Regions from separate parts of the Pandoraea vervacti genome, predicted to be linked through region 3. Evidence: riboswitches for the same ligand, from Rfam matches in the RefSeq annotation. Region 3 holds a riboswitch; each other region holds the start of a gene.
The links. Region 3 has a riboswitch for cobalamin ahead of UC34_RS04145 (TonB-dependent receptor). Riboswitches for the same ligand answer to the same signal wherever they lie in the genome.
Positions count from the first base shown of each region.

Region 1: linked by a shared signal. The riboswitch ahead of UC34_RS06395 (TonB-dependent receptor plug domain-containing protein) and the one ahead of UC34_RS04145 (TonB-dependent receptor) in region 3 are both predicted to bind cobalamin.
Region 2: linked by a shared signal. The riboswitch ahead of cobW (cobalamin biosynthesis protein CobW) and the one ahead of UC34_RS04145 (TonB-dependent receptor) in region 3 are both predicted to bind cobalamin.

Region 1 covers NZ_CP010897.2:1,406,188-1,412,324, reverse strand. The annotation lists gene UC34_RS06395 (TonB-dependent receptor plug domain-containing protein) at 1-1,672, opposite strand, end outside; cobalamin riboswitch at 1,945-2,196, opposite strand; gene UC34_RS06390 (hypothetical protein) at 2,286-2,597, shown strand; gene UC34_RS06385 (cell division protein ZapA) at 2,594-2,905, shown strand; RNA gene ssrS (6S RNA) at 2,939-3,119, shown strand; gene UC34_RS06375 (acyl-CoA dehydrogenase) at 3,242-5,023, opposite strand; gene UC34_RS06370 (electron transfer flavoprotein subunit alpha/FixB family protein) at 5,240-6,137, opposite strand, start outside.
Region 2 covers NZ_CP010897.2:4,286,483-4,292,619, forward strand. The annotation lists gene cobN (cobaltochelatase subunit CobN) at 1-3,196, opposite strand, end outside; gene cobW (cobalamin biosynthesis protein CobW) at 3,228-4,331, opposite strand; cobalamin riboswitch at 4,499-4,802, opposite strand; partial or broken gene cobA (uroporphyrinogen-III C-methyltransferase) at 5,096-5,821, shown strand; gene UC34_RS26140 (cobalamin biosynthesis protein) at 5,903-6,137, shown strand, end outside.
Region 3 covers NZ_CP010897.2:921,495-927,631, forward strand. The annotation lists gene UC34_RS04135 (glutathione S-transferase family protein) at 1-209, opposite strand, end outside; gene UC34_RS04140 (helix-turn-helix transcriptional regulator) at 230-1,105, opposite strand; adenosylcobalamin (AdoCbl) riboswitch at 1,244-1,391, shown strand; gene UC34_RS04145 (TonB-dependent receptor) at 1,389-3,542, shown strand; gene UC34_RS04150 (ABC transporter ATP-binding protein) at 3,556-4,347, shown strand; gene UC34_RS04155 (ABC transporter substrate-binding protein) at 4,362-5,315, shown strand; gene UC34_RS04160 (FecCD family ABC transporter permease) at 5,312-6,137, shown strand, end outside.

The DNA.
Region 1 (6,137 bases), 480 kb from region 3:
CCGTATCGTAACGCTCGCCGCTGTAGAAGACATCGCCGCCGACGCTGAATTTATCCGTGAGCGTCTGCGTCACGCCGAGCGAACCGTACTGTTTGGCGCGACGCGCGAGTACCTTGTCGGCGTCCAGATCCGTCGGATTTTGTCGCGTGAACGACAAGCGCACGTCCGTGCCGGTCCGCTGGATCTTGCCCAGATACGTCAGTTCCAGCCCTTCGACGCGGGCCTTTGCCACGTTCGCCGCCGTGTACGGAAACACGGTGAGCGACTGGATCAGATTCGTATAGTCGGTGCGGAACAGCGCGAGCTTTGCCAGACCGAAACGCGCGTCATGGAATTGCACGGCGAGTTCCTTCGAGATCGAGCGTTCCGGTTGCAGATTCGGATTGCCGAAGCCCGGAAAGAACAGCTCGTTGAAGGTCGGCGCGCGAAAACCGTCCGAGGCGTTCGCCATCAGCTTCCACTGGTCGGTCAGCCGATAGCCGTAGCCGACCCAGCAGCTGTTGGCGCCCCCGAAGTCCGAATACATGTCGCGGCGCACGCTTGCCTGCACTTCATGCCGGTTCGCGAACACCCCCTCGTAGCCGACGTAAATCGAGTCGAGATGGCGGTTGTTGTGGTCGTAGTTCGTGTTGCTCTCGACCGTTTGCTCCTGACGCGTGTAACCGGCAATCAGCTTGTGATCGGGCATGAACGCGTACTCGTTGGTCCAGTCGATCTGATTGCTCGACGTATGGTAGTTACCGTTGCCCTTGCCGTTCAGATAGTTGTAGTTGTCATCGTCGCCCTGCGTCACGGTGAATCGCGTGTGCCACTTGTCGGTCACATTGCCCTTGGCGTAGGCCGATATCTGGCGCACGCGGGCATCGGTATCGTTCAGGTCGGAAGGCTTGCCGAACGCATTGTCGTAGCTGATGCTGCCATCGCTCTGGAACAGACGCGCGCCCACTTCCCAGGTGTGGCCAAGTTTGCGCGAGAGCGCGGCGCTCACGCTGGTGTTGTCGTCGCCGTTGCGATTCGGGTTGACCTTCGGTGCGAAGCGCGGGTCCTGTGCCGAGATACCGTTGGTGTGAAAGCGCGAGACATCGAGCGAGAAGCGTGTCTTGCCTTCATCGAACGATCCCGCGATGCCCGCGTTCGCTTGGGTGGTGTTATTCGTACCGTAGCCGAGCTCGGCGTAGGCCTTGGGCGGCCCGCCGTCGCCTTTGCGCGTGAATATCTGGATGACGCCGCCCACCGCCTGCGAACCGTACAGTGCGGATACGTTGCCGCGCACGATTTCGATGTGGTCGATTTGCGACACCGGGATCTGCGCGATGTTGGTCGTGCCGGTCGTTGCGGAGTTGACGGGCACGCCGTCGATCAGCACGAGCGACGCATTGGACGCCGCGCCGCGCATGAAAATACTGGCCGACGCGCCGAAGCCCCCGTTCTGGGCGATTTCGACACCGGCCTGCCCACGCAGCAACGAAGGCAGGTCCTGCGCCTGACTTTGCTCGATTTGCGCGCGGGTGATGACCGAGGTGGACGCGAGCGTATCCGCGAGCTTCTGCTCGGTGCGCGAGGCCGTCACGACCGTGGTGTTGAGCGAAGCATCGCTCGCCTGCGCGTGCGCCCCGAGACTGATGGCGAACAGGGTGGCGGCGATCGTCAGGCGATGCACGCCGGGCTTCATGGCCGTATCGAGCGGACCTGGACGCGACGGATACGAGGATGGTGACGCAGGTGACGCGGGAGAAAATGCAGGCGCGTGTGGCGCCATCGCGCGAACGTGGGTGCGCATGATCGGGTGTGACTTCCGTAATTTTCTTATTGCCTTGGCCCGTTCCCCCGCAGGCCGCCGACGAAAGGGGAGCGCCGGTGACACGTCGAAATGCGAACACGATGGGAAGCATCGACACCTGAAAACGACGAGACGCCGCCAGCGGCTTGCGCCACGCGGCATGTGGATCCCCACTCACTTGGGCCGGTATCCGGGCTGGTCATCGTCGCGCCTGACCGGCCTTCCCGTGCACGCGTGGCGCACAGTGGCGATGGGGGTGAGGCGCGTTTTCGGAAACCTTTCGGGTCGAAAGAATGACTTACCGTTGCGGGGGCAGCACAGGTTGGCCAGCCCGTGTGGGGACGCGGCTCCCTGTTTCCCGTTTAACTGCGCATGCCGGGGGGGCGTGCGCGAGCACCGAAGTGCCGCAAGTGTAGGGGCCATTCGAACGAGCGTCAATGCTCGTTCGTCGGGCATTGGCCGCCGATTCCGTTAGAATGTAGGGCAATCAAGAGGACGCAGCCCGATGCTCACCGATCTCGACAATCTCACCGACAAAATGGAACAGTTGGTTGTCATCAGCCAACGCTTTCACCAACACAATCAAGCGCTGCTCGCGGAACTCGACCGTGCGCGCGCAGAATGTGACGAAACCCGCGCCGCCATTGAGCAATTGCGCACCGAACGCGACGCCTTGCGACTGCAACGCGATCAGCTCGCCGCCAAGATCGACGAAGCGCAGGTTCGCCTGAACGCGATCCTTGAAAAGCTCCCGACGCAAAACCCCGCTGAGGGTCAGATGGATCTGCTCGGCACCCCCGGTGGAGAAAACGCATGACGATCAAGCAGCTCGAAGTTAATATTCTCGAACAGTCTTACCGCCTCGCCTGCCCGCCGGAACACGAAGCCGACCTGCTCGCTTCCGTGTCGCGCGTGGACGCGGAAATGAGCAAGGTGCGTGCGCAAAGCAGCGTGCGCGGCACCGACCGGATTGCCGTCATGGCAGCGTTGAGTCTGGCATCCGAATTGCTTGCGCTGGAAAAAAGCATTGCTGCCGGACAAGCATTCCCCGCCGAAGAAATTCAGCGTAGAATGCAAGCCATGGATGAACGACTGAGCGCTGTGATCGATCAGTATCAAAGCTGAATGACCCGGTAGCCGTCCAGTCCAAAAGGTTAGTTTTCCCTGCCTGGTTCGCGAAAGTCATAGATTCCTTGAACCAATGATCTGTTGCAGGTTGCGGAAGTTTGTAGTGCTGGCGTGAGCGTCACTCTGTCTGATGAACCCAAAGCGCTACTAACCGCGACCACCTTGAACCTTCGGTTCAGGATGCCGGCTTAGCGGCTGAGGCGGGGACCCAATACACGGCACTGCGTTCGCGCAGTGCCGTTTTTTTTCGACGAGCATGCAAATGAAAGGCGACCCGAAGGTCGCTTTTTTACCTGCGCAACGGATTCGTCTGAGGGGCCAGACGTATGACCATCAGAACTGCGCTTCGCTCAGGAAAAGCGCCGAATCCGCGCCCTCGGTGATGGTCAGTGCCAGCCCCGGCGCCTGCGTCAGAATGTGATCTGCGTAGAAGCGCGCCGTGCCGATCTTGGCGTCGAAAAACGACGGATCCTGATCGCGCAGCTTTTGCGCCGCGAGCAGCGCTCGCCCCATCTGCCAGCCGCCCAGCACGATACCCGCCAGCTTTAGATACGGCACGCTGCCGGCAAACACCGCGTTGGCATTGTCCTGGGCATTCGCCACCACGTAGTCGACCACGATCGACAGCGCTTCGCGTCCCTTCGCGAGACGATCCGCCACCGACACCGCCACACCGCCCGCGGCCCGCAGTTCGCTTTCCGTCGCCGCGATTTGCTCACACAGCGCGTTGGCGACGGCACCGCGATCGCGCAGCGTCTTGCGCCCGATCAGATCGTTCGCCTGAATCGCCGTCGTTCCTTCATAGATCGGCAGAATGCGCGCGTCGCGATAGTACTGCGCCGCTCCGGTTTCTTCAATGAAACCCATGCCGCCATGCACCTGCACACCGAGACTCGTCACGTCGAGCGACATCTCCGTACTCCAGCCCTTCACGATCGGCACGAGGAACTCGTAGACGGCTTGCGCACGCTTGCGCTCGTCGGCCTCCGGCGCATGATGGGCGATGTCGGCTTGCGCGGCGGCCACATAGGCAAGGGCGCGTGCGCCTTCGGTCAGTGAACGCATCGTCATGAGCATGCGCTTGACGTCGGGGTGATGGATGATGGTCACCGCGTCGCGCGACGAACCATCCACCGGACGGCTTTGCAGACGATCGCGCGCGTAGGCAACGGCATGCTGATACGCACGCTCGGCCACGGCTACCCCCTGCATGCCGACAGCGAAGCGCGCCGCGTTCATCATGATGAACATGTATTCGAGGCCGCGATTTTCCTCGCCGACGAGATACCCCGTCGCACCACCGTTATCGCCGAACTGGAGCACTGCCGTCGGACTCGCCTTAATGCCCAGCTTGTGTTCGATGGATACGCAATGCACGTCGTTACGCGCACCAAGGTTCCCCTCGGCGTCGACGTTGAACTTCGGCACGATAAACAACGAAATGCCCTTCACGCCTGCGGGCGCATCGGGGGTACGGGCGAGCACGAGGTGGACGATGTTCTCCGCCATATCGTGTTCGCCGAACGTGATGAATATCTTCGTGCCGAAGAGGCGATAGGTGCCATCGGCTTCGCGTTCCGCACGCGTGCGCACCATGGCCAGATCGGACCCTGCCTGCGGCTCGGTCAGGTTCATCGTGCCGGTCCACTCGCCCGAGAGCAGCTTCGGCACGTAGAGGGCGCGTTGCGCCTGCGTGCCGGCGGTGAGCAATGCTTCGACGGCGCCGTCCGTCAGCAACGGACACAATGCAAACGAGAGATTCGCTGCGTTGAGCATTTCCGTGCAGGGCGTGGCGACGAGCTTGGGCAGCCCCTGACCGCCGAACTCCTGCGGATGCAGCACTCCCTGCCAGCCCGCCTCGGAGAACTGACGGAAGGCTTCCTTGAAGCCGGGCGTGGTCGTGACGGCACCGTCCTTCCACGTGCTCGGCTGTTGATCGCCGATCACGTTCAGCGGCGCGAGAACTTCCTGATTGAAGCGGGCCGCCTCTTCGAGCACGGCCTGTGCAACGTCGGGCGAGGCATCCTCGTAGCCGGGCAGCGCAGCGATGCGCTTCAGGTCCGCCAGTTCGTTCATGACGAACTGCATGTCCTTGATCGGGGCCTGATAACTCATGTCGTTCCTCCAAGGGGTTCCGATTGCCTTCGGATGGTGGCGAATGCCGGGATTCTTGTTGTTATGTTTTCTTTCGACCGATTCGCATGAAGACGCGCCGCCTCCTCATGCGAATCGGCTGCGGGCCCAACGCCCGCAGCCTTGCTGCTTCACTTTACCGCTTCACTTTACCGCTTCACTTCATGGTTGCCGCTTCGGAGCGCGCGTTGTGCGTGCTTACAGCGCGCCCGTCAGTTCCGGCACCACCGTGAACAGATCGCCCACCAGGCCGTAATCCGCCACCGAGAAGATCGGCGCTTCCGGATCCTTGTTGATCGCCACGATCACCTTCGAATCCTTCATGCCTGCCAGATGCTGGATCGCACCCGAAATGCCCACCGCGACATACAACTGCGGCGCCACGATCTTGCCCGTCTGGCCCACCTGATAGTCGTTGGGCACGTAACCGGCATCGACCGCCGCGCGCGATGCGCCCAGCGCCGCGCCCAGCTTGTCCGCCAGCGGCTCCAGCACCTTGGTGTAGTTCTCGCCGCTGCCCAGACCGCGACCGCCCGAGACGATGATCTTCGCCGAGGTCAGCTCCGGACGGTCCAGCTTCGTCACCTCGCGGCCAACGAACTGCGACACCCCGGCGTCCGGCGTGGTCGCCACGGTTTGCACCGCAGCGCTGCCGCCCGTGGCCGCTGCGGCGTCGAACCCCGTCGAGCGCACCGTGATCACCTTCACCTTATCGGCGCTTTGCACCGTCGCAATCGCGTTGCCCGCATAGATCGGGCGCTCGAACGTGTCGGCGCTCTCGACCTTCGTGATGTCCGAGATCTGCGCGACGTCGAGCAACGCCGCCACGCGCGGCGCGATGTTCTTGCCGTACGCCGTGGCCGGAGCCAGGATGTGCGAGTACGCGCCTGCGAGCGACACCACTTCGTCCGCAATGTTCTCCGCCAGACCGTCGCCGAAGTACGTCGCCTCGGCCAGCAGCACCTGCTTCACACCGGCGATCTGCGCGGCCGCATCCGCCGCCGCTTTCGCGTTGCTGCCTGCGACCAGCACATGCACGTCGTCGCCGCATTGCAGCGCTGCCGTCACGGTGTTCAGGGTCGCGGCCTTCAGGCTT
Region 2 (6,137 bases), 2.3 Mb from region 3:
CGCCGGATTGTCCATACGCCAGCGCGAGATCTTCGTCCGTCTGCCACAGGCCGTTGTCGATCATCTCCTGCAACCCCGCACCATAGGTGCCCGGCTGCGAACTGAAAACGCGCCAGCCGGCCCGCTTCCTGGCCTCGATGCTGTCGAACCCGCGCGCCATCCATGCGTCGCGCTCGTGCACGACGCGCGCGCGAATCGGGTTGATGTCTTCCGGCTCGTCGAGTTCGGCCACGGCCTGCACGGCGGCATCGAACAAATGCATGACATTGGGGAACGCGTCGCGAAAGAAGCCTGAGACACGCAGCGTGACGTCGACGCGCGGACGCTCCATACCGCCGGGCGGCAGGATGTCGAAGTCCGTCACGCGATGGCTGCCGGGAGCCCACTTTGGCCGCACGCCCAACAGGGCGAAGGCTTGCGCAATATCGTCGCCGCCGGTGCGCATCGTGGCCGTGCCCCAGACCGACAGGCCGATGGCGCGCGGATAATCGCCGTGATCCTGCATGTGCCGCTCGATCAACTGGCGCGCCGATTTCACGCCCAGCGCCCACGCAGTCTGTGTGGGGATCGCACGCGTGTCGACGGAGTAGAAATTGCGGCCGGTCGGCAATACGTCGGGGCGCCCGCGCGACGGCGCACCGCTGGGTCCCGGCGGCACGAAGCGACCTTCGAGACCGCGCTTGAGATGACGCAGTTCCTCCCGGCCACACGCGTCGAGCGCGGGCAGGACCTCGTCGCCGGCACGCGCCAGCACGTCTCGCGTGGCGGGCAGGTCCGCCGTCATGGCCGCGAGCGACGCCACATCTGCGCTTGCCAGCGTTTGCAGCAAATTCGCGCCCAGCAACTCCAGTCGTTCACGCGTATCGCCCTGATGACGCCACGGGGCGTCGCTCACGCACGCGAGCATCGGCGGACGCGGTCCGTCCCACGGGGCCGACCATTCGGCCCTGAGGGGATCGAAGTGCATGTCGATCTGCAAATCTTTCGCCAGCGCGTCGATCAGGCTGGCGTCACGCCCCTGCCCGGCGCGCACCGGGAAACGCATCAGTGCGAGGAGCGTGTCGCAACGCTCTCGCCCCTTGGGCGAGCGACCGAAGATGTGCAGACCGTCGCGGATCTGCGTCTCCTTGAGTTCGCACAACCACGTGTCGACACGCGTGAGCAGTTCGTCCTCGGCGTCCGGACCGTTCGGCGCATCGAGGCTGAGTTCTTCGTGCAGACGATGTCGAACGATGGTCTCGAGGATCGTGCTGCGCAGCCATTTCGCGCGGCGCATGTCGACCAGGAGCGCTTCATAGTATTCGTCGACCTGACGCTCCAGATCCTGCATGGGGCCGTACGATTCCGCACGCGTGAGCGGCGGCATCAGGTGATCGATGATGACCGCCTGCGCCCGGCGCTTGGCCTGACTTCCCTCGCCGGGATCATTGACGATGAACGGATAGAGATGCGGCAACGGGCCAAGGGTGAGATCGGGCCAGCAACTGTCGGACAGCGCCACGCTCTTGCCGGGCAGCCATTCGAGGCTGCCATGTTTGCCCACGTGCACGACGGCATCGACATCGAACACATGACGCAGCCAGAAGTAGAACGCGAGATAGGCGTGCGGCGGCACCAGTTCGGCGTCGTGATAGCTGGCGTAGTCGCCGTCGACGCGCGAGCGGGACGGCTGAATGCCGACGAACACGTTGGCACACCGCCAGCCCGCGATCATGAAACGACCGTGCCGTATCGTCGGATCCTGATCGGCCGGTCCCCACCGCTCGTTGAGCGCGTCGCGCACTTGCGCAGGCAACGTGGCGAACGCGGCCAGATAGTCCTCGAGCGCATAGCTCTGGAAGGCCGGTCGCAGCGCGCGCATCTCGGCGTCGTTGGTCACGCCGCTCGTCAGGCGCGCCATCAGCGCGTCGCCGTCGGGCGGCAGTTCGTCGACCCGGTAGCCCTCGTCGCGCAACAGCGTCAGGATCTCGACAACCGACGCAGGCGTATCGAGTCCCACGCCGTTGCCGATACGACCTTCGCTCGCCGGGTAATTGGCCAGCACCAGCGCGAGACGTTTTTGCGCGTTGGGCTGGGTGCGTAACAGGCACCAGCGTCGGCTCAATTCGGCAACGAACGCGACGCGCTCCCGATCTGGCTGATAACGCACCACGTCCACTTCGGTGCGCGCGCACCGATAGTCCAGCCCCTTGAAACTGATCGCCCGGGTGACGATGCGGCCATCGACCTCGGGCAACGCGACGTGCATGGCGATATCGCGCGAGTTCAGCCCCTGATTGTCCTTGACCCAATCGTCGCGGTTGCCGCCGCTCAGGATCACCTGCAGCACCGGTGCGTCGCTGCCGAACACCTGCGACTGGCGGGGGTCTTCCGGCGTCGACGTCGAGAACGCCGTCGTGTTGAGCACGAGCGAGACGTCGTGCTCCTCGCAGAGCTGGCTTACGACATCGCGGCTGAGCGCGTCCTTGAGCGATGTGATGGCAATCGGCAGCGGGTTCAGCCCGCGCGCCATGAGCGCGTCGATCAGGGCGTCGAACACGACGGTGTTAGCCGCTTGCAGATGAGCACGATAAAAGAGAATCGCGACGACGGGCGCCCCCGCGTGCCAGCATGCCTGCCAGTCAGCGACCGTCGGTCGATGGCTGCGCGGATGGTAAAGCGCGGCATTAGGCACGGCCACCGGCAGCGGCGGATCGCCCCCCCAACCGAGCGCCTGCCACGCAATGGCCCTCAGGAACGCCTCGGCGTTGGCCGGGCCGCCCTGGCGCAGATAGCGCCACAAACGCGTGCAGAACTCGGGGCTGGCGGTGCTGAGCGCCGTCAGATTCGGGTCCTCCTGCAAGTCGCCCGAGAACATCACGAGCATCTGGGCGCGACGCTGCGCCAGCGCCACGATCTGCTCGATTCCGTACGGCCAGTAGGCTTCACCGCCCAGATGATCGACCACGACGACGCGCGCATGCTGCAAGACGTCCTCGATGTAAAAGTCGACGGACGCCGGTTGCCGAAGATACGTGACATTGGCCAGCCGCAGACTCGGGAAATCGTCACCGAGCCGCGCCACCACGCTCGCCAGCAACGACAAGGTCGTGTCGGCCGAGCTGAGCACGACGATGTCGGCAGGCTGCTGGTCGATGCGGATTACCCCTGCCGCGTCGTCGACAAAGCCGCCGGGGACCGTGCGTAACAAGTGCATGCGAAGCGTCTTCCTGTTTGGGCCGGGTGCTTCAGGCCACTGCGGCCGGCGACACGACGCCAAGCGCCACATCGAACTCGCGCTGGAGGGCGTCGGCATCGAGATCTTCCCCGATCAGCACAAAGCGACTGCCGCGTGATTCGCCGTCGCGCCAGTGACGATCGAAGTAGCTGTCGAAGCGCTTGCCCACCCCCTGCACGACCAGACGCATGGGCGCGCCGGGCAAGGCAGCAAAGCCTTTGGCGCGATAGATCGTGTGATTTTCGACAAGCTGGCTCAATGCGGCGATGACCTTGTCGCGGGTCAACGGGGCGAGCGCTGCGGCCTGCGGCGCCGACACCATGACCGAGTCGAACTCGTCGTGATGGTGGTCGGCGTCGTGCCCCGAGCCATGATGGTCGGGCCGCTGATCGATGGTCGCTTCGGACGCCGATTCCAGCCCGAGCAACACGCTCAGGTCGAGATTGCCGTTGCTCGCGGGCACGATCTTCACGTGGGCGGGCAGTGCCTCGCGAATCAGCGCCGTCACACTGGCCTGCGCTGCCGCATCGAGCAGATCGGTCTTGTTGAGGATGACCAGATCGGCTGCACTCAACTGGTCTTCGAAGAGTTCGTGCAGCGGCGATTCATGATCGAGATTCGGGTCGGCCTTGCGTTGCTCGTCGACGGCGTCCGGGTTTTCGGCAAATTGCCCGCTGGCGGTGGCGGGCCCGTCCACGACCGTGATGACCGCATCGACGGTGAATCCATTGCGGATCGAAGGCCAGTTGAAGGCCTGCACCAGCGGCTTAGGCAATGCCAGCCCGGAGGTCTCGATGAGCACGTGATCGATCTGGTCGCGTCGCTCGTTGAGCGCTTCCATCACGGGAAAGAACTCCTCCTGCACGGTGCAGCAAAGGCAGCCATTGGCCAGTTCGTACAACTGGCCTTCGGTTTCCTGGCCGTTCTCGTCGCAGCCGATGCCGCAACCCTTGAGGATTTCGCCGTCGATGCCCAGCTCGCCAAACTCGTTGACGATGACGGCAACGCGCAAGCCATGGTTGTTGGACAGGATGTGACGCAGCAGCGTGGTTTTACCGCTGCCGAGAAAGCCCGTGATCACGGTCACGGGGATCTTGCGCATGGAAGTCGACATGGAAAAGACAAAGCGTAGTTGCACGCTTCTGCCGCTTCCGATGCCTGACCGGTATGGCGTGCTGCCTGCCCGGCAGGGCATGGCGGCGCCACCGGTGGCGGGCGCATCGGGAAAACGGGGGACACGTGGCAAAGCTGAGGGTTTGACTGCACACCGCCTACCCGCAGTGCCAATCGTCTTCTCCGGCCGGTATCCGGGCTGACGAAATGGCCGCTTCACCTTCCCACGCCGCCATCGAAGGCTATCGCGCAGTGGTCTCGCCCCGTGAAACACATGTCACATGAAACATGTGCGGGGTTGAAGACGGCCTGGCGCCGCATGACTGCGACACCTTCGTTTTACCGTTGCGGGGGCAGCACAGGCTGGAGCGTCGCGTCGCACGACCGAGGCGTGGTCGCGCCGCCCTCCTGTTTCCCGTTTAACTGCGCGCACAGGAACGTGCGCGCGAGCACCAGATTAGCCGCGAGTGTAGGTGGCGGACACCGCCCCGTCAAGGCAGCGAGCGGCCAAACGCCTGTGGTATGCTCGCCACCAAATTTTTCATCCTCTAAGAGACGTTGCCGTGCGTCGCTCACGCAGCCGCCTCGGCAACGGGCTGCCGTGAGCACGCATGCACTCCCCCCGTCGTTCCGCCTTATGAGTCATCGTCCTGGCCCGCTTCCGGCGGCGCGTCCCTGTCCCCTGCCGGGTGTCGCGCCGACATCTGTGGCATTGCCGGCATCGCTGTCGCGCATGACGTTTCCCTCGTGCGCGCGAGGTCGGCAATGAGCCGTGCCTGGCTGATCGGGGCGGGACCGGGCGACGCAGAACTCATCACCGTCAAGGCGATGCGCGCGCTTGCCGTTGCAGACGTCGTGCTGGTCGACGACCTCGTCAATCCCGACGTCCTGCACATGGCCGGCCCGCACGCGCAGGTCGTCCACGTCGGCAAGCGCGGCGGACACGCGTCGACCCCGCAGCGGGAAATCATTGCGCTGATGCTCACCCATTTGCGCGCCGGTCGCAGCGTGGCTCGGCTCAAGGGCGGCGATCCGTTCGTTTTCGGACGCGGCGGCGAGGAACTGCTTGCCTTGCAAGCGGCGAACATCCCCGTCGAGATCATCAACGGCATCACGGCGGGGATTGCGGCCCCCACGACGCTCGGCATTCCGGTCACGCACCGGGGACTGGCCCAGGGCGCGATCTTCGTGACCGGCCACGGCGCCGGTGAGGACGAGCCCGACTGGAAGGCCCTCGCCGCCACACGTCTCACCCTCGTCGTCTACATGGGCATTCGCCGTCTCGAAGACATTGCCCGCCAGTTACTGCAAGCCGGTATGCCGCCGCACACGCCTTGCGCCGCCATCGAGTCGGCAACACTGCCCTCTCAGCGGCAGGTGCTCGCCACGCTGCGCACCCTGCATGCGGCGGTCCGCGCGACCGGCATCGGTTCGCCATCGATCATCGTGATCGGGGACGTTGTCTCGCTGGCGCGGCCCGACGACACAGCGCCCATACACGCCGCCGAGCGCCCGCTGAGTCTCGGCATCGGCTTTCGTCAGGGTGTGAGCGTCGAACGGATCGACGCCGCAGTGCGTGCCGCATTGGGGACGCACTCGCTCGACGATGTCGCCGTCATCGGCACGCTCGACCGGAAAGCCGAGGACGCGGCGCTCACGGCCTTCTGCGAGCGACACGGCATTGCGTTGACAGGATTCACCCCCGCACAGATCGAAGCCTGTCTGGACGAGCATCCTCTGCTGCCACGCTCGGCCACGGTTCACGAACACACCGGCGTGCAGGCCATATGCGAGCCATGCGCGCTGC
Region 3 (6,137 bases):
ACGATGGCAGCCGATTCGCCAAGCATCGTGTCGCCATCCTCGATGACCGGGGCGGCACCGAGCGGATGCAACTGCCTGAGTGCTTCCGGCGCCAGGCGAGTGACGGGGTCGCGCGCATAACGCACCAACTGGTAAGGGATGGCAAGTTCCTCGCAGAGCCAGACGATGCGCTCCGATTGGGAGACGCCGAGGTGATGTACGGTCAGCATGGGCATGAATTCCTGAAGGGCTAGGCGCCGCGGTTGTCACGACCGGAATCGCGTACGGCGGAGGGGGAGAATCCGAAACGCTCCCGAAAGCGCACGGAAAATCGCGACGGCGATTCGTAGCCGACGCACATCGCCACGTCCGAGATCGGGCGCGACGTTGCCTGAAGCATGGTCAGGGCCGTGGTCATCCGGACGTCTGCAAGGACTGCCGTGAGCGACGTGCCTTCAGCGCAGAGCCGACGTCGAAGCGTGGCCTCGGACATGGCGAGGCGCCCGGACACGACGGCGGACGACCATGACGCATCGACGTCGGCGGCAATCAGATGGCGGACCCTGGCCGCGATGGAAGTCCGGGCAGCGTGAGGCGCCAGCGAGACGCCACACGCGAGCAACCAGTAGGCAACCTCAAGCGCGCGCAGCCGTGCAACGCCTTCGGGTACCGGGTCGATGGGGCAGAGCGCCTCGCACGCCGCTTCGAACGACGCATGAAATTGTCTTGCGATCTTCCCGAGCGCGATCGCCGACTTTCGCCCGGCAGTGGCGCGTTCGGCTGCCGTGGCGTCGCGACGATAGCGTTCGTCGAACAACAGCGCGTCGTCGAATACGAGCCACCGCGCCTCGTACGTGCCGTCCGACGCCAGCACGTTCGTGAAGTCCACCGTCTGCGCACCACGTACGACGAGGGCCTGACCCGGCGTTGCGCGGGCGCGCGCGCCGTCGCTCGTCGTCACCGTCTTGATGCCTTTGTCGACGACGATGAGGGCATTGTGCTCGAGATGGATGCTGGCAATCCGCAGTTCGTTGCCCTGAATAACGCGCGCCGTCAGCCCGATGTCGGGCCGTGCATGGATTTCGCGCTGGCTTTCACGCGGGTGGGGCGCAGTGTCGGGTCGCATCGTCGGGGGTTTCCGGGAGAAGGCCGATGCAGTCTACCCTCGCCAACGCGGCGACGCGATGCGCGAACGATCAATCGCTGTGCCGATTCGCTCAAGGGCGGTAGTCACCTGCCACGTGAGCGACATGAACCGAAACAACACGTAGAATGCGCGCTACCGACGGCCGGAAGCTGGTGCAAATCCAGCGCGGTCGCGCCACTGTGACTCGTCCTCGCGACGGGAAGTCAGACCTGGCCGTTGGGCACATCGACCTTTTTTTGGGGCGCGAAACCCCAGGAGACCCATGCATCATCCATGCTCGACGACCCTCGACAGGGTCCCGGCAGGGCGTTGTTTCGCCCTTGGCAAAGCCGCGCTCACCGTTGTCTCGCTGTTCGGCAGCGCCGTCACGTTTGCCGACGACACCCACCTGCCGCGGGTCACCGTCAATGCGCAACACGCGCGCGACGACGCGCCACTCTCCACGCCGACGCCCACCGGTTCCCGTCTGAACCTGTCCAGTCTCGACACGCCCGCGAGCGTCGAGACGCTGAGCGCCCGGCAGATCGAAGCGCGCGGCGATCAGAGCGTCAACGACGCCGTGACGCGCACCACCGGCTTCACCAGCACGGCCACGCCGGGCAATGGCGGCACCGCGCTCGCCGTGCGCGGCTTCGCCGGTCAGGAGTCGGTGATGACGCTCTACGACGGCACGCGCCTCTATCCCGGCGCGGGCACGATGACCTTTCCCTTCGACACCTGGCAAGTCGAGCGCATCGACGTGCTGCGCGGACCGGCATCGGTGCTGTACGGCGAGGGCGCGATCGGCGGTGTGGTGAATGTCGTGCCGAAGCGAGCGCAGCGCGAGTCCGCGACCACGATTCAGGCGGGCTTCGGAACCGATGGCCAGAAACGCTTCGCGCTCGACACCACCGGCGCACTCGGCCCCATGTTGTCGTACCGCTTTTATGTGAGCGACAACCGCGGCAACGGTTGGGCCGAGCGCGGCGATGCGCATACGACTTCGTTCGGCGGCGCGGTGAAGCTCGACGTGTCGCCGACACTGTCGTTCACGCTCGACTACGACTACGCACGTCAGATGCCGGCGACGTATTTCGGCGTGCCGCTCAACAACGGCACGATCGATACGTCCCTGCGTTACCGGAACTTCAACGTGGGCGATGCACTGATCGCCTACTTCGATCAGTCGACGCGGTTGACCGGCGTCTTCCGGGCCGCCGACGGCATCACGATCCGCGGTCAGTTGTACTACCTGAACACCCGCCGTCATTGGCGCAACAGCGAATCGTACGAGATGGACCCGTCCACGCGTCGGGTCACGCGCAGCGACTACATCGAGATCCTTCAGCACGAGCATCAGGTCGGCAACCGGCTCGATGCCACCATCGACCGTACCCTCGCGGGACACGCGAACCGCTTCGTCATCGGCGTCGAGGCCAATCAGATCTCGTTTCAGCGCGACAGCAACACACCGTTTGGCGGCACGTCGGTCGTCAATGCGGATGCTTTCGACCCGGGCGTGTTCGCCAGCCCCGATCCGACCTTGCCCGAATTCCGCACGCTGACGCGTCAGGTGGCGTTGTTCGCCGAAGACCGTTTCGACATCACGCCGCGCCTGTCGGCGGTGGGTGGCGTGCGTTACGACTATCTTGACTATTCGCGTCGGCAACTGGCCACAGGATCTGAGTTCGGCAAGACGTTCTCGAACGTCGGCTGGCGTCTTGGCCTCGTGTATCAGCTCAGTCCCTCGGCGTCGGTCTACGGTCAGTACACGCGCGGTGCAGACAGCATCGGCTCGCTGGTCACCCTGTCGCAATCGCAGACCCGGTTCGATCTCGCGACCGGCGAGCAGTGGGAGGCGGGCTTCAAGCAGGAACTGCCGAACGGTCGGGGCTTCTGGACGCTCGCCGTCTACCAGATCGTGAAACGGCATCTCCTGGCGACCGATCCGTTGCATCCGACGGTGACGCAACAAGTCGGCCAGCAGTCGTCTCGCGGTGTTGAGGTGTCCGGTGCGCTGACGCTGGGCTACGGCTTCTCCGTCGAGGCGAATGCGTCGCTCTTGCGCGCCCGTTACGATAATTTCGACGAAAGCGTGGATGGGGTGGCCGTGTCGCGCAACGGCAACGTGCCGAACAACATTCCGCAGCAGACCGCCAACGTGTGGCTGACCTACACGCCCGTGCGCGACGTCGTGATCGGCACGGGATTGCGCTACGTCGGGCGTCGCTACAGCGATAACGCCAACACGGCGCCGATACCCGCGTTCACGGTATTCGACGCCTCGGCGTCGTGGCAGGCGACCCGACGCATCAATCTCGCGCTCTATCTGCGCAACCTTGGCAATCGCGCGTATGCGGTGACGTCGGAATCGCCGACAGAGTGGCTGCTCGGCCCATCGCGCTCGGCGCAGGTCGTGGCGACGATGAAGTTCTGAGGCCCGCCCGCCGATGCCTGCCGCACTCGACATTGCCAGCCTGAGCTGGTCGCCCGCCGATCTGGCTGGCCCAAACGCGTCGCCGCTACTTCAATCGATCTCGCTCGACGTCTCGCGCGGCGAGTTCGTCGGGCTGATCGGCCCGAACGGCAGCGGCAAGACAAGCCTGCTGCGCTGTGCATTCCGTTACGCAAAGCCGCAGGCAGGCACAGTCACGCTCGACGGCACCGACGTTTGGCGTGCGTCGCCGCGTTGGTCTGCGCAGCACATCGCGGTGCTCTTGCAGGAGTTGCCGGACGACTTCGGCCTGAGCGTTGAACAGGTCGTCTGGATGGGACGAACGCCGCACAAGCGCCTGCTCGACGTCGATACGCCCGATGACGCGCACATCGTCGAGCAAGCGCTGCGCGATGTGGACATGACGAACGCCCGCGCGCGTGCGTTCGCCACGCTCTCGGGCGGCGAGAAGCAGCGCGTGCTGCTTGCGCGCGCGCTCGCGCAGCAACCCGACGTATTGATGCTCGACGAGCCGACCAGTTTTCTCGACCTGCATCATCAGATCGAATTCATGCGCCTGATTCGTTCGTTGCAAGTGACGACGCTCGCGACGCTTCACGATCTCAATCTCGCTGCCGCGTACTGCGACCGTCTGTATGTGCTGGCGCGCGGCGAGATCGTGGCGCAGGGCGCGCCGGCCGAGGTGCTGACGGTCGAGCGGCTCGCGCAGGTGTTTCAGGTCGAAGCGCTGGTCGATGCGCACCCTGTCACTCACCGTCCCCGAATCACACTCGCTCATCCGATATGAAACGCTATGTTCTGATGGGCTCGATGGCCCTGACCGCCATGCTGGTCTCGAATGCCGGGCGGGCCGATGTCCGCTACCCGATCACCGTGCAAAGCTGCAATCGGGCCGTGACGTTCGAGCGCGCGCCGCAACGCGCCGTGAGCAACGACGTCAATCTGACGGAAATGATGCTCGCGCTCGGTTTGAAATCGCGCATGGTCGGCTTCACCGGCATCAGTGGATGGAAGACCGGCAATGCCGCGCTGCGTCGGCAACTCGCCGGGTTGCCCGAACTCGCGCAGCGGTACCCGTCGATGGAGGTGCTGGTGCAGGCGGGGGCCGACTTTTACTTCGCGGGCTGGAATTACGGCATGCATGTGGGTGGCCCGGTCACGCCTGCGATGCTCGCACCGATGGGCATCCGCACCTACGAACTGAGCGAATCGTGCGGCCATGTGATGCCACGCGGCGCGGCCTCTTTCGACGACGTCTACAACGATCTGCGCAATCTCGGACGCATCTTCGACGTCGAGCCGGCAGCCAGCGCAATCATCGATCGCATGAGGTCGCAACTCGAGACGCTGACACATCGGGTGGGCGCGAAGACGGCGCCGGTGCGCACCTTCGTCTACGACAGCGGCGAGGACAGCCCCTTTACCGCCGGACGTCTTGCCATGCCGACGGCACTGATCGAGGCCGCAGGCGGACGCAATGTCATGGATGACGTCATGCAAAGCTGGACGCGTGTGAGTTGGGAGACCGTGGTGGCGCGCAACCCGCAGGCGATCGTCGTCGTCGATTACGGCGCTGTCACGGCGGCACAGAAGATTGCGTTCCTGCTCGATCAGCCGGCGTTGCGGAAGGTCGAGGCGGTTCGCGCCCGACGCTTCATCGTGGTGCCCTACGACGAAGCGACCCCCGGCATTCGCAATGCGCAGGCGGTAGAGACGATTGCGCGCGGCCTGTATCCGAAGGCGTTCCCGAAATGACGGCTGTGCAGGTGCGCGGGCATATGGCGATTGGCGCACTGACGCTCGCACTCATCGCGTCGATCGTGCTTGCGACCGGTTTCGGCCCGACGGCCATTGCGCCGTCGTTGACGCTGCGTATCGTGCTCGCGCATTTGACGTGCGTGGGGCAGTGCGCCGGACAAAGCGTGGCCGCGCACGACTGGACGGCATCACAGGACGCCGTGGTGTGGCTCATTCGTTTGCCGCGCGTGTTGCTCGCGGCGATCGTGGGTGCGTCGCTCGCGATGGTCGGCGTCGCGTTGCAGGCCGTGACGGCCAATCGGCTCGCCGATCCGCATCTGCTTGGCGTGAGCGCGGGGGCGACCTTCGGTGCGGTGCTCGCGACACTCTTTCTCGGGGCGGTCTTCGGGCCGTTCACCGTGTCGCTGCTCGCCTTCGCCGGGGCCGCGTTCGCCACGCTCGCGGTGATCGGGCTCGCGCACCGGCAGGGGCGTCTCGAACGGGACCGGCTGTTGCTCGCCGGCGTCGCGGTGTCGTTCGTGATGCTCGCCGCGGCTAACCTGTTGCTGTATCTCGGCGATCAGCGCGCGGCGTCGTCCGTGTTGTTCTGGACCCTCGGCGGTCTCGGCCTCGCGCGCTGGGACATCCTCGTCGTGCCGGCGACGATTGCCCTGATCGGCGGCATTGTGCTGATTGGCCGACGCCGTGAGCTGAACGCGTTGATGACGGGCGATCTCGCCGCGGTGACGCTGGGCGTGAACGTGCCGCGCGTTCGAGCGGAAGTGTTTCTCATTGGCGCGCTCGTGACCGGGGCGATGGTGTCGGTGAGCGGCGCCATCG